Regions from separate parts of the Streptomyces sp. BJ20 genome, predicted to be linked through region 4. Evidence: riboswitches for the same ligand, from Rfam matches in the RefSeq annotation. Region 4 holds a riboswitch; each other region holds the start of a gene.
The links. A riboswitch is a leader RNA that binds a small molecule or an ion and turns the genes downstream of it on or off. The one in region 4 is predicted to bind cobalamin.
Positions count from the first base shown of each region.

Region 1: it holds a riboswitch for cobalamin, as region 4 does, so the genes downstream of both, MTR79_RS08995 (energy-coupling factor ABC transporter permease) here and MTR79_RS13465 (hypothetical protein) in region 4, are expected to answer to the same signal.
Region 2: it holds a riboswitch for cobalamin, as region 4 does, so the genes downstream of both, MTR79_RS26490 (prenyltransferase/squalene oxidase repeat-containing protein) here and MTR79_RS13465 (hypothetical protein) in region 4, are expected to answer to the same signal.
Region 3: it holds a riboswitch for cobalamin, as region 4 does, so the genes downstream of both, MTR79_RS05695 (ribonucleoside-diphosphate reductase subunit alpha) here and MTR79_RS13465 (hypothetical protein) in region 4, are expected to answer to the same signal.

Region 1 is NZ_CP094918.1:1,956,506-1,959,812, reverse strand. It holds gene MTR79_RS09000 (ABC transporter substrate-binding protein) at 1-938, opposite strand, end outside; cobalamin riboswitch at 1,130-1,313, shown strand; gene MTR79_RS08995 (energy-coupling factor ABC transporter permease) at 1,343-2,053, shown strand; gene MTR79_RS08990 (energy-coupling factor ABC transporter substrate-binding protein) at 2,050-2,421, shown strand; gene cbiQ (cobalt ECF transporter T component CbiQ) at 2,429-3,178, shown strand; gene MTR79_RS08980 (ATP-binding cassette domain-containing protein) at 3,175-3,307, shown strand, end outside.
Region 2 is NZ_CP094918.1:5,857,526-5,860,832, forward strand. It holds gene MTR79_RS26475 (glycosyltransferase family 4 protein) at 1-31, opposite strand, end outside; gene MTR79_RS26480 (TetR family transcriptional regulator) at 239-889, shown strand; gene MTR79_RS26485 (cellulose binding domain-containing protein) at 841-1,206, shown strand; cobalamin riboswitch at 1,333-1,469, shown strand; gene MTR79_RS26490 (prenyltransferase/squalene oxidase repeat-containing protein) at 1,581-2,801, shown strand; gene MTR79_RS26495 (SCO2322 family protein) at 2,798-3,307, shown strand, end outside.
Region 3 is NZ_CP094918.1:1,205,958-1,209,264, forward strand. It holds gene MTR79_RS05695 (ribonucleoside-diphosphate reductase subunit alpha) at 1-1,658, opposite strand, end outside; cobalamin riboswitch at 1,783-1,951, opposite strand; gene MTR79_RS05700 (GNAT family N-acetyltransferase) at 2,004-2,507, opposite strand; gene MTR79_RS05705 (sodium:solute symporter family protein) at 2,587-3,307, opposite strand, start outside.
Region 4 is NZ_CP094918.1:2,958,283-2,961,589, forward strand. It holds gene MTR79_RS13460 (cysteine synthase family protein) at 1-729, opposite strand, end outside; gene MTR79_RS13465 (hypothetical protein) at 726-1,607, opposite strand; cobalamin riboswitch at 1,847-1,997, opposite strand; gene MTR79_RS13470 (ferric reductase-like transmembrane domain-containing protein) at 2,267-3,256, shown strand.

The DNA of each region.
Region 1 (3,307 bases), 1.0 Mb from region 4:
CCGGCGCCGTCGAGGATCTTGTCGACCATGGCCTGCCGGTCGACGGCGAGGTCGAGGGCGCGGCGAATCGCGGTGTCACCGGTGACGGGGTTGCCGCTGGGGAGAGTGACGACGCGAACGTCGTAGGAGGTGGCCCGGTAGGTCTTCTTGTCGTCGTCGCTCTTGAAGGTGGTGGCGAGGTTGGGCGGGAGGACCGCGCCGTCGAGGTCGCCGGAGCGGAGCCGGGTGGCGCGGACGTCGTCGTCGGCGACGATCGCCATGGTGAGCTTCTTCACCTTCGGGGTGCCGCCCCAGTAGTGCGGGTTGGCCTTGAAGGTGAGCTTCTCGCCCTTGCGCCAGTCGGCGAGGACGTACGGCCCGGTGCCGACGGGCTTCGTGTTGAAGGGGCCGGTGTTGGGGTCCTGCCCGCCGGCGGCGTGTTCGGGGACGATCGGCAGCACCGTGCGGGCGGCGAACGGCGCGTAGGGGTGGTGGAGGGTGAAGACGACCGTGTCGTCGCCCACCGCCCGGACGTCCTTGACGGCCGCGAGTTCGCTTCTGGCGGTGTTGTTGGTGTCGTCGTCGAGGACCGTGCGGTACGTGAAGACGACGTCCCGCGCGGTCAGCGGCTTGCCGTCGCTGAACTTCACGCCCTTGCGCAGGGTGTACGTGTAGGTGCGTCCGCCGTCCGTGATCCGTGGAAGTGCCGTGGCCAGCGCGGGTTCCAGGGTCATGTCGGCCTTGCGGGCGAGGAGGCCGTCGAACAGCTTGGAGTTGCCGTCCTTGCCGTAGCCGAGGAGCGGGCTGAGGGTGTCGGGCTCGGTGGAGACGCCGATCACCACGGACTCGCCGGCCGCCGCGCCGTCCGTGGTGCCGGAGCCCGGCGCCGAGCAGGCGGAGACCGCCGCGGCCGTCGCCAGCACGGCGGCGGCACCCCGTATGCGTCGTCGGGTCGTCATCGAACCTCACATCCCTCTTGCCGGAAAATCGCTCCTGCATATTAGTTGCAGGAAGACCTTGCCCAGGACGGAGGCCCCCCAGTCACCCCGGTCGCCGCGCTGCCCGAACGCGCAGGTGCGCGCCGGAGTCCGAGCCGCCGGGCGCCCTCCGCGCGCCCCCGTCGCCGCTTGTCAGGGGGCCGCGACGGGGACTACTGTCACCACGCCTTGGTGACGGGAAATCGGTGCGATACCGGTGCGGCCCTCGCCACTGTGATCGGGAAGTCCGGCTCCAGCCCTCACGGGCAGCCACTGGGTTCTTCGGGACCCGGGAAGGCGGAGCACGGGCGGTGGTACCCGTCAGCCAGGAGACCGGCCAAGGCGCGTCAACCATCCACGAGGTGCTGGAGAGGGTCTGCTGAGCCATGCACATTGCCGAGGGTTTCCTGCCTCCGGCGCACGCGGTCGCCTGGGGCGTCGCGTCGGCGCCGTTCGTCGTCCACGGGGCCCGGTCGCTCGTCCGTGACGTCAGAGAGCATCCCGAGAGCACGCTGCTGCTGGGCGCGTCGGGAGCGTTCACGTTCGTCCTGTCCGCGCTGAAACTGCCCTCGGTGACCGGGAGTTGCTCCCACCCCACCGGCACGGGGCTGGGCGCGATCCTGTTCCGGCCGCCGGTCATGGCGGTGCTCGGGACCATCACCCTGCTGTTCCAGGCGCTGCTGCTCGCCCACGGCGGGCTCACCACGCTCGGCGCCAACGTCTTCTCCATGGCGGTCGTCGGCCCCTGGGCGGGGTACGGCGTGTACCGGCTGCTGCGCCGGTACGGCGTGCCGCTGATGGGCGCGGTCTTCTGCGGCGCGTTCGCCGCCGACCTGTCGACGTACTGCGTGACCAGCGTCCAGCTCGCGCTGGCGTTCCCCGACCCGGGCAGCGGGTTCCTGGGCGCGCTGGGGAAGTTCGGCTCCATCTTCGCCGTCACGCAGATCCCGCTCGCGGTCAGCGAAGGTCTGCTGACCGTGCTGGTGATGCGCCTGCTGGTGCAGTCCAGCAGGGGCGAGCTGACCCGGCTCGGGGTGCTGGTCACCTCGGTGGGCGGCGGCAAGCGCGCCGAGTCGGCCGAGGCGGTGGCCCGATGAGCCGCAACGCGAGGATCAACACCCTGCTCCTGCTGCTGGTCGCCGCCCTCGCCGTGATCCCGCTGGCGCTCGGGCTCGGCGACCACAAGGAGGAGCCGTTCGCCGGGGCGGACGGTGAGGCGGAGACCGCGATCACCGAGATCGACCCGGACTACGAACCGTGGTTCTCACCGCTGTACGAACCGCCGTCCGGGGAGATCGAGTCGGCGCTGTTCGCCCTCCAGGCGGCGCTCGGCGCGGGCGTCCTGGCGTACTACTTCGGGCTGCGGCGCGGGCGTCGGCAGGGTGAGGCGCGGGCCCGTGAGGCGGCCGGCGCGCAGGACGCGGACGCGGGAGTGCCCACCGGCGCCGACGGCGGACGGGACTGACAGGCCTGTGCTGCCGATCGACGCGGCGGCGCACAGCAGCCGCTGGCGCCGCCGCCATCCCGTGGACAAGGCCGTCCTCGGTCTCGGCCTCACCGTCCTCGCGATCTCGCTGCCCCCGTGGCCGGGCGCCGCACTGGTACTGGTCACCGCGCTGGTGCTGCTGCTCGGCCCGGCGGGCGTGCCGGCCGGGCGGCTGTGGCGGGCGTACCGGGTGCCGCTGGGGTTCTGCGTCACCGGGGCGCTGACCCTGCTGGTGCGGGTGGGCGGGCCCGGTGGTTTCCTGTCGCCCGCCCCCGACGGGCCCTTGCGCGCCGGGGAGTTGCTGCTGCGCACTTCGGCCGCCTCGCTGGGCGTGCTGCTGTTCGCGTTCACCACGCCGATGTCGGACCTGCTGCCACGCCTGGTGCGCGCCGGGGTGCCCGCGCCGCTCGTGGACGTGGCGCTCGTGACGTACCGGATGAGCTTCCTGCTGCTGGACTCGGTGCGCCGGGTGCACCGGGCACAGGCGGCGCGGCTCGGCCACACCACCCGCGCGGCGACCTGGCGTTCGCTCGGCGGGCTCGGCGCGACCGCGTTCGTCCGGTCCTTCGACCGTGCCGCGCGGCTGCAGACCGGGCTCGCGGGCCGCGGCTACGACGGCGCCCTGCGCGTGCTGGTGCCGGAGGCCCGGGTGTCCGTCCGGTTCACGGCAGCGAGCGGAACGCTTCTCGCGGCGCTGGCCGCCCTCACCTTCGTACTGGAAAGGCCCCTGTCGTGAGCGGATCCGGGCTGGTGTCACTGCGGGACGTGTCGTTCGCGTACGAGGAGGGGCCGCCGGTGTTCACCGGGCTCGACTTCGAGGTGCGCGAGGGGAGGGCGCTGGCGCTGCTGGGGCGCAACGGCAGCG
Region 2 (3,307 bases), 2.9 Mb from region 4:
AGGGCCCGGCCTGACTGGCCTCAGCGGTCACTCTGGGCCCCCCTTCTGCCTGCACTGTCCCGCGACAGTACGACGGGACGCCGATCTAGAACAAGTTTCAGAGTTGATCGTTCGGAGGAACCGAATCTACCGGCAGGTAAGAACGGGGGCAGCGGTGGATCAGGTGATTCACGCCACGGCGGACGCCGTGCCATGCTGTCCGATCATCGATCCTCACCGACTGTCACGGACGGGACCCATGCCCGCGGATGCCCACAGGACCAAGGCGGCGCCGGACGCCGGGCGCGCCGAGCCTGCCTCCCCGCTCACGGAGCGGCAGGAGGCGCGGCGCCGGCGCATCCTCGAGGCGTGCGCGCGGCTGGCCTCGCGGGGCGGTTTCGACGCGGTGCAGATGCGTGAGGTCGCGGAGTCCTCGCAGGTGGCGCTGGGCACGCTGTACCGGTACTTCCCTTCGAAGATCCATCTGCTGGTGGCGACGATGCAGGACCAACTGGAGCACCTGCACGCGACGCTGCGGAAGAAGCCGCCGGCCGGCGAGACGGCGGCGGACCGGGTCGCCGGGACGCTGATGCGGGCCTTCCGCGCGATGCAGCGCGACCCGCTGCTGGCGGACGCGATGGTGCGGGCGCTGACGTTCGCGGACCGCAGTGTGAGCGCGGAGGTGGAGCAGGTCTTCCGGCGGACGACGGCCATCGTCCTGGACGCGACGGACCTGACCGACCCGACGCCCGAGCAGCTGTCGGCGGTACGGGTGATCGGGCACACCTGGCACTCGACGCTGATCACCTGGCTGTCGGGGCGCGCCTCCATCGAGCAGGTGGGCGTGGACATCGAAACGGTGTGCCGGCTGATCGACCTGACGGCTCCGCCGCGCTCCGGGCAGGGCTGACGAACCCGGGCGACCCCGACGCGGCGTGCACCGCCGCCTCCACCACGTCCGAGCAGTGGAACGGCGGCTGCAACGGCAGGGTGACGATCACCGCGACCGGCGCGCCGGTCTCCCGCTGGAGCGCGACGCTGCCCCCGAGGTCGTCGCAGCAGGTGGACTCGGTGTGGAACGGATCACCCAGCCGCAACGGCAACGTGATGACCGTCCGCTCCACGGGGAACGGCTCGCCGGCGGCCGGCGCCTCGACCAGCTTCGGCCTCACCGTCGACGGCTCCTCCGCGTCCCCGCCGCAGATCGGCGCCTGCACCGCCTCCTGACCCTCCTCGCCCTTCCTCCTCCCGGTCCGCACCCGCCCGGGTGCGGACCGGCTCACGGGCGCCGTGACCCCCGTCACCTCACGTCTGTGTGCCTCTCCTCGCGCACACGGCCGCCCCGGACACCCGTTCTACGGGCGGGTAGAGTGGCCGGGTCGTATCACACCCGTACGGGGGGAAGCCGGTGCGAATCCGGCGCTGACCCGCAACCGTGAGCCGTCCCGGGGACGGTGAGCCGGAATGCTCCGCACGGATCGTGACCGGCTCACGTGCCCGGCGTCCCGCCGGCGCACGGGCACCGTCGAGGTATACGGAGCCGAGCCGCCGGGGTGTCCCGCGCTGCCCGGCCCTCTTTCAGGGAGAGGCACCCGCCCGTCATGAACGTCCGCCGCAGCGCAGCGGTGCTGGCCGCCGTCGCCGTCCTCGGCGCCGCCGCACCGGCCGCAGCCGACTCGTCCCCGTCGCCGACCCCGCAGGAACTGCCGTCCGCGCTGTACGGGGACACCGACCCGCAGTACGACGGGGTGTGGCGCCAGTCGCTCGCCCTGCTCGCCCAGCACGCCGCCGGCGCCGAGCCGCCGAAGGCCGCCGTCGGCTGGCTGACCGGCCAGCAGTGCGCCGACGGCTCCTTCGCGCCGTTCCGTGCCGACCCCTCCGCCGCGTGCGACGCCAAGACCATGGTCGACACCAACCAGACCGCCGCCGCCGTGCAGGCGCTCGCCGCGCTCGGCGGCCACGACGCCGTCACGGAGAAGGCCGTCGGCTGGCTGAAGTCCGTGCAGAACAAGGACGGCGGCTGGGGCTACACCGCGGGCGGCGCCAGCGACACCAACTCCACGTCCGTCGTCATCGGCGCGCTCGCCGCCGCAGGCGAGAAGCCCGGCGAGGTGAAGAACAGCGGCAAGTCCCCCTACGACGCGCTGCTCGGCCTGGAGCTGCCCTGCACGGGCGAGGGCGCGGGCGCGTTCGCCTTCCAGCCGGAGAAGGACGGCTCGCTGGCCGCCAACGCGGACGCCACGGCGGCGGGCATGCTCGGCGCGCTCGGCAAGGGCCTGCTGGTCGAGCCCGGCAAGGGCGACGGTGAAGCGGCAGGCTCCTGCGTGAAGGCCACCACCCCGGAGCAGGCCGCCGCCAACGGCGCCGCCCACCTCTCCGGCGAGCTGACCGCGGAGGGCCACCTCCTGGCCGTCACGCCCGGCGGCGAGGAGCAGCCCGACTTCGGCAACACCGCCGACGCCGTGATCGCGTTCGCCGCGCGGGGCGACGCGGCGCAGGCGGACAAGTCGTACGCCTGGCTGGAGAAGAACGCCGCCGACTGGGCCGCGCAGAGCGGGCCCGCCGCCTACGCGCAGCTGATCCTCGCCGCCCACGCGACCGGCGCGGACCCGCGCGACTTCGGCGGCACGGACCTGGTGAAGCAGCTCCAGGCCGCCGGCCCGGCCGCCCCCGGGAAGACCACGAAGGCGACGGAGAAGGCCGAGGACGAGAAGGACGAGTCGTCCCCGTTCGGCGTGTGGTGGTTCGTCGGCGTCTGCCTGGTCGCGGGCATCGGCATCGGCTTCCTGATCAGCAACCGCACCAAGAGGCAGCAGCCGTGACCCGCCGCCTCACCGTGCTGTTCCTGGCCGCGCTCCTGCCCCTGCTGGCGGGCGCCGGCCAGGCCCAGGCCGCCGGGTACCGCTACTGGTCCTTCTGGGAGCGGGACGGCTCGGCCTGGGCGTACGCCACCGTGGGCCCCTCGCTGTCGCGGCCCGCGGACGGCGACGTGCAGGGCTTCCGCTTCTCGGTCAGCGAGGACTCGGGTGACGCGGCCAAGCCGCGTGGCACCGCCGACTTCGACACGATCTGCGCGAGGACGCCCGCCGAGGACGGCACGAAGCGGGTGGCGCTGGTGATCGACTTCGGCACGCCCGCCGACGCCCCGTCCGGGGCGAAGCCGCCGGCCGGCCGCACGGCCTGCGCGCAGGTGGCGGAGGACGCCACGACGGCCGAGGCGCTGGCCTCGGTCGCCGAGCCGCTGCGCTACGACAGCAACGCCCTGCTGTGCGCGATCGCCGGCTACCCGGCGAAGGGCTGCGGCGAGCAGGTCGCCACGGGCGGCAAG
Region 3 (3,307 bases), 1.8 Mb from region 4:
GCCAGACCGGCGGACGTCTCGTACGCGGCGAGCATGATGCGCTCGGCGATCCGGGTGGACAGCGCCTTCGCCTCGGGGGAGTCGAACGGCATCCGCAGCCGGAAGAACACGTCCTGCAGCCCCATCACGCCCAGGCCCACGGGGCGCCATCGGCTGTTGGACCGGGACGCCTCCTCGGTCGGGTAGAAGTTGATGTCGACCACCCGGTCCAGGAACGTCACGGCGGTGCGGACCGCCGCGTCCAGGCGCTCCCAGTCCATGCCGTCCGGGCCGGCGAAGGCCGCGAGGTTGACCGAACCGAGGTTGCAGACCGCCGTCTCCCCGTCGTCGGTGACCTCCAGGATCTCCGTGCACAGGTTGGAGGAGTGGACGACGTGGCCCGGCTCGGCGGTCTGGTTGGCGGTGCGGTTGGCGGTGTCCTTGAAGGTCATCCAGCCGTTGCCGGTCTGGGCGAGGGTGCGCATCATCCGGCCGTACAGCTCGCGCGCCGGAAGCGTCCTGCGGGCCAGGCCCTTCGCCTCGGCGGCCCGGTAGGCGGCGTCGAACTCCTCACCCCACAGGTCGGCCAGCTCGGGCACGTCCACCGGGGAGAACAGCGACCACTGCGCGTCGTCGGCGACCCGGCGCATGAACTCGTCCGGCACCCAGTGCGCCAGGTTCAGGTTGTGCGTACGGCGGGCGTCCTCACCGGTGTTGTCGCGCAGCTCGAGGAACTCCTCGATGTCCGCGTGCCAGGTCTCCAGGTAGACCGCGGCGGCGCCCTTGCGCCGACCGCCCTGGTTCACGGCGGCGACCGATGCGTCCAGCGTCTTCAGGAACGGGACGATGCCGTTGGAGTGCCCGTTGGTGCCGCGGATCAGCGAACCCCGGGCGCGGACGCGGGAGAAGGACAGGCCGATGCCGCCGGCGTGCTTCGAGAGGCGGGCGACCTGGTGGTAGCGCTCGTAGAGGGAGTCCAGCTCGTCCTTGGGGGAGTCCAGGAGGTAGCAGGACGACATCTGCGGGTGGCGGGTGCCGGAGTTGAACAGCGTGGGGGAGGAGGGCAGGTAGTCCAGCCGGCTCATCAGCCCGTACAGCGCGGCGACGTCCTCCAGCGCCCGCTCGCTCTCGTCCTCGGCGAGCCCGCAGGCGACCCGCAGCAGGAAGTGCTGGGGCGTCTCGACGACCTTGCGGGTGACAGGGTGGCGCAGCAGGTAGCGGCTGTGCAGGGTGCGCAGGCCGAAGTAGCCGAACCGGTCGTCGGCGTCCGCGTCGACCAGCGCGTCCAGCCGGGCCGCGTGGAGCCGGACGAACGCGGCGGTGCGGTCGCCGATCAGGCCCTCCCGGTGACCGGCGGCCACCGAGCCGGTGAACGAGGTGACGCCCTGCGAGGCGGCTTCGGCGCGGATGCCGAGGGTGAGCAGCCGGGCGGCGAGCCGGGAGTAGGCGGGGTCCTCGGAGATCAGCCCGGCCGCCGCCTCGGTGGCCAGGTCCCGCAGCTCCGCCTCGTCGGCGGCGGCGGACCGGCCGCGCAGCGCGGCGGCGGCCACCCGGCCGGCGTCGGTGTCGGGCAGGTCGGCGGTCAGCTGGGTCAGGGTCCGCAGCAGCGCGGCCCCGGGGCCGTCGCTCTCCTCGGTCACGCGGGTCGCTGAAGCCGGATCGGCTGGCGCGATGGTCACGTGTGGCTCTCCCTCGCTCGGCACGGGGGCCTCGAAGAGCGCAGGGGGCAGCACACGAACGCACGCGGCGTCGCGTCCACCGGCCCATTCCGCGAGGCCCGGACGTCAGGGCACCCGGACCGGAAGGGCCGGGCGCACTGTCGGCAGGTCCTCGGACTGACTCCCGTGCGCGCCCGTGGGCAGGCATGGGTACACCGTTGCGGGACAGTTCCGGATTCGCACCGGATTCCCCTGCGGCGACAGCGAGCATGAGCATACATCTTGTGTCGGGTGTCGCCGACAGGCCCATATGTTGTGTCGCGCTGGGGTGAGGGTGCGGCCGGGCGGAAGGGCCGTACGGAGCCGTCAGAGGGTCAGTTCGTAGACGAGCAGCATGATGTCGTCCAACTCCGGCAGCGGGTTCCAGTCCCGCCCGGGGGCGCGCGTGAAGCCCAGCCGCTCGTAGACCCGGTGCGCGGAGTGCATCGTGCGCTGCGTGGACAGGACCATCCGCGTGCGGCCGAGCGCTCGCGCCCGGTCGGCACAGGCGCGCACCAGGGCCTCGCCGGCGCCCCGGCCGCGGTGGGCGGGGGAGACGGCCAGCATCCGCATCTCGGCCTCGCCGGGCTCCGCGATGTCGGCCATGGGACCGGGGCCCGGCACGAAGGTCACCCCGCCCAGCAGCGTGCCGTCCGCCACGGCGACCAGAACCTCGGCGGCCGCCGCCCGTTTGCCCACGTCCCGCAGCTGGCCCAGGTAGGTGTCGGACTCCCCGAAGTCCAGCAGTCCGTCGCCGAGATAGGCCTGCGCGGTGATCTCACCGAGTTCCGCGTGCTCGCCGGGCGTCGCCGGCCGGATGACGATGTCCATGCGGGGGAGTCTGCCGTACGGGAACGACAGCGGGCCGCCGGTTTTCCACCGGCGGCCCGCTGCCCTGTGCGCGACGGCGTCAGTGCGCGCTGCCCGCCGTGGCCGGCGGAAGCTCCACCTGCACGCCCGGGTCGCCGGCGTCCGCCGTGTAGTCCCGCGGCTCGGTCTCGTCGACGCCCTCCGGCGCCTTGACCGCCCGCATGACGAAGGTCAGGACGACCGTGACCAGCACGTTGATCACGAAGGCGGTGAGACCGATGTAGCCGATCTCCCCGATGCCCGGGATCTCCTTGGCGGAGCCGCCGAAGTGCTTCTGCGTCGGCGACGCCACCCCGTACGCGGCGACCGTGCCGTAGATCATGCCGACCGCCCAGCCGCCGATCAGCGCCCAGCGGTGGAACCAGCGGGTGAACAGGCCGCCCACCAGCGCCGGGAAGGTCTGCAGGATCCAGATGCCGCCCAGCAGCTGGAAGTTGATCGCGACGGTCTTGTCCATGGTCAGGACGAAGGCCAGCGCGCCCACCTTCACCAGCAGGGACACGACCTTGGAGACCGCGGTCTCCTGCTTGGGGGTCGCGTCCGGCTTGATGAAGTCCTTGTAGATGTTGCGGGTGAACAGGTTCGCCGCCGCGATCGACATGATCGCCGCCGGCACCAGCGCGCCGATGCCGATCGCCGCGAAGGCCACACCGGCGAACCAGTCCGGGAACATGTTCTCGAACAGCTGCGGGATGGCCAGCTGGCCGTTCTGCACCTTCACCCCGGCCGCGATCGCCATGAACCCGAGCAGCGCCAGCAGG
Region 4 (3,307 bases):
GCCGGACATGGCGTGGGTGAAGTCCAGCCAGTGCACGGTGTCGTAGAGGTGGTGGCGGACGTTGTCGAAGACGATGGACGAGCCGATGCCGGCGATGATCGCCTCGGGGTCGTGGTGGTCCTGGCTGCCGAAGGTGACGCTGCCGAAGGGCTGGACGCCGACCAGGCGCACGGAGGGGTCCGTCGCGCGCAGGCGTTCCACGATGCCGCCGGTCGAGGCTCCGGACCCCACCCCGCCGACGACGCTCAGCGACGCGTGCGGGAACTCCGCCGTGATCCGGTCGGCGACCTCCTGGTAGCCGAGGTAGTGGATGTCGTCGTGGTACTGGCGCATCCAGTGGTGGCCGGGACGCTCGGCGAGTATCTCCCGCACCCGTCGCACCCTCAGTTCCTGGTCCAGCCTGAGGTCGCGCGAGGGTCTGACCTGTTCCACCGTGGCGCCGAGGATCTCCAGCTGGGCGAGGGTGGTGGCGTCGACGGTGGTGGACGCGACGATGTGGCATCGCATGCCGTACCGGTGGCAGGCCAGCGCGAGGGCGTAGGCGTAGATGCCGCTGGAACTGTCGATCAGGGTCTGGCCCGGACGGACCGTGCCCCGCTCCAGCAGATGACGGACGGCGGCCAGGGCCGAGTAGATCTTCATCGACTCGAACCGCAGCAGGACCAGGCCGTCGGTGAGCCGGACGAGGTCCGGGACCTTCAGGGCGTCGGCGATGTGGGGGTGGATCACCCGTAGCCTCCTTGGGCGAAGGTGCACTGGTGGCCGAGCGAGTGGAAGAACGCGGAGAGTTCGGACTTGACCTCGGCCCGTGGGCGCGAGGCGAAGAGATAGCCGGCCAGACAACCGGTGTGGGCGACGAAGACGCCGTCGGCGCCGAACCGCTCACGATGGGCCTGCAGGCTGGCGAAGGTCGCCTTGGGCAGCACCTCCTGGGACAACGCGGCGCTGGTCGTCGCGGCACGGGCGACGGCGGCCGGATCGCCCGAAACGAAACCCTTCAGCAGATCGGTCAGGCACCGCTGGTACTCCTCGCCGCGGCGCCGGTAGTGGTCCAGCAGCAGGGGAGTGACGGCGGCGGTGTCCACCGTGCCGGGTTCCGTGACGTAGGCGGTGTGGAAGCCGATGTCCGGGCCCAGACGCCGCACCACCCGGTGCCGGCCGCTGAGGTACAGGGCGAACTCGTCGAGGAAGACGCTGTCGGCGCGCTCGATGTCCGCGAGGACGCCGAGGAGCACGTCCGTGTCGTACGGCAGGGAGAAGACGCGGAACAGGCAGCGCAGTGTCGCCACGATGTCCGCCGTCGAGCTGGCCATTCCCACACCCGCCGGAAGTTCGGAGTGGGTGTGCCAGTCACCCGGGGGCAGGGTGAGGCCGTAGTGGTCGAGGAAGAGCCGCGCCGCTGTCGCCGACTTCTCACCCAGTGCCGGAGTACGCGGCGGTCCCGTCACCGCCCCGGGTGTGAAGTACACCCAGGAGTGGCGGTCCACGGGAAAGGACACCACCGCGATCTCAGGCTCGGTGCCCGCTCGCAGCGGGCCTTGGTAGAGCTCGCCCAGGGTGCCGTGGCAGACACCGGACACCGTGCCGGGGGACAGGCCCCGTTCCATGAGGACACCCGCGCCGGGGCCGAGGGCCGTCCGTCGGTGGCTGCCGGGCGACATGTGGACCAGAGGGCGGAGTGACCGAAGCGAAGCGGCTGGGTCCCGCACAGCATCCTCCTCCGTACCGGTCCTTGGACAGTGACAGGAAGGAGGCGCGGCCACCCGCACGACGTACGACCGCCCGTACCGCCGACCCAGTCCACGAGGTCACGTGCACAGCCCGCGCGGGACGCGGGCGCAGTGGCAGGTCTTCGGACTCGCGGGCTCGTCCGCCGAAAGGGCGGACACCTACCGGCCGTCTCTTCCCCGGCCCTGGCGCGGGCCCAGTGACACCGACGGCTTTCGTTCCCACTCACCGCTGCGGGACAGTCCCGGATTCGCACCGGGTTCCCTCTTGCGTCGCGCCGCCGGGAGTCCGGTCGGACGGGCGGCACGAACCGACTGCGTGCCTCAGCGTAGGCCCGCTCGTACATCCGCGACAGTGGGGCTTCGACGGTTGTCCTGAATGTGGAGGGGAGGCGGAAACCAGGTGCCTTCCCGGCCAGTTGTCGCTGCGGCTCTGGCCGGATTGCGCCTCGGGGGATCACTGCCCCGTCAGCCAGACTTGTTGCCTCACGTCACCTGCGCACCGCTGCCGCGGTGCCCCGTGCCCGGGAGGCCCCCTGATGACGTCGGACACGAGGCCGGACGAGGACGGGGCGGTGGCCCCGGCCGGAAGGCAACGGCCTCCCGGTCACCGCGTCGCTCTGCGCGGTGATCTGCGGGCCGCCCTGCCCGACGCCGGCGCGGCGGTGGTGGTCACGGTGCTGGTGTTCGCCCTCCTGTGGGCGCGCATGAAGTCGGGCGAGTCGGACACCGTCGCGGTGATGCCGTTCATGGACGATCCCGGCACCTACTGGATGTATCTGCTCAGCCAGGCGTTCGGCTGGTCCGCCCTGCTGTGGGCCTGGGGCACGGTCATGCTGGGCCTGTTGCTGTCGGGGCCGCGCCCCGCCCGGTTGCCGGTCTCCCGCCCGGTGCTGGAGCGCTGGCACCGCGCCACGAGCCTGACGACCATGGCGCTGATGTTCGCGCACGCGTTGATGTTCGCGGCGGAACTCGTCCGCTACGAGACGAAGGTGGACTGGGCGGAGCGGCTGTGGGTGGCCTTCGCGGACACCTTCGTGCCGGGCTGGTACGACTCCGGAACCGGCCAGGTCGCCATCCCGATCGGTCAGGGCGCCCTGTATCTGGCGATTCCGCTGGGGCTGTTGTTCTACGTCCGGCACCGCATCGGGGCGAACACCTGGCGCCGGATGCACCGTTTCGTGATCGTCGTGTACGTGCTGAGCGTCTGGCACACCCTGCTGTACGGGACCAACGTCTGGTACGGGGAGTGGCCGCGCACCGTCCTGTGGCTGTTGCAACTGCCCGTCTCCGCACTGCTGTTGGCCCGTCTGCTGCGACCTGCCCGGCGGGCCGAGCGGCTGGGCCTGCCGAAGCGGGGCGCGGGCACGGCCCGTCCCGCCTGGTGGTGGGGACGCGCGGCCGGACGCGTCGTCGCCGGAGCCGTCGTCGTCGGGCTGGTCGTCGTGGCGGTGTCCGGGCGGGACGGCGGACGGGACCGTCCGACCCATCCGCCCGCCACGGCCCCGCACGCCCAGGAAACCGACTGACGGCCGGCACCGGGCGAGCGGGCCCGGCGACCCGGGATGGGATGATGGCCG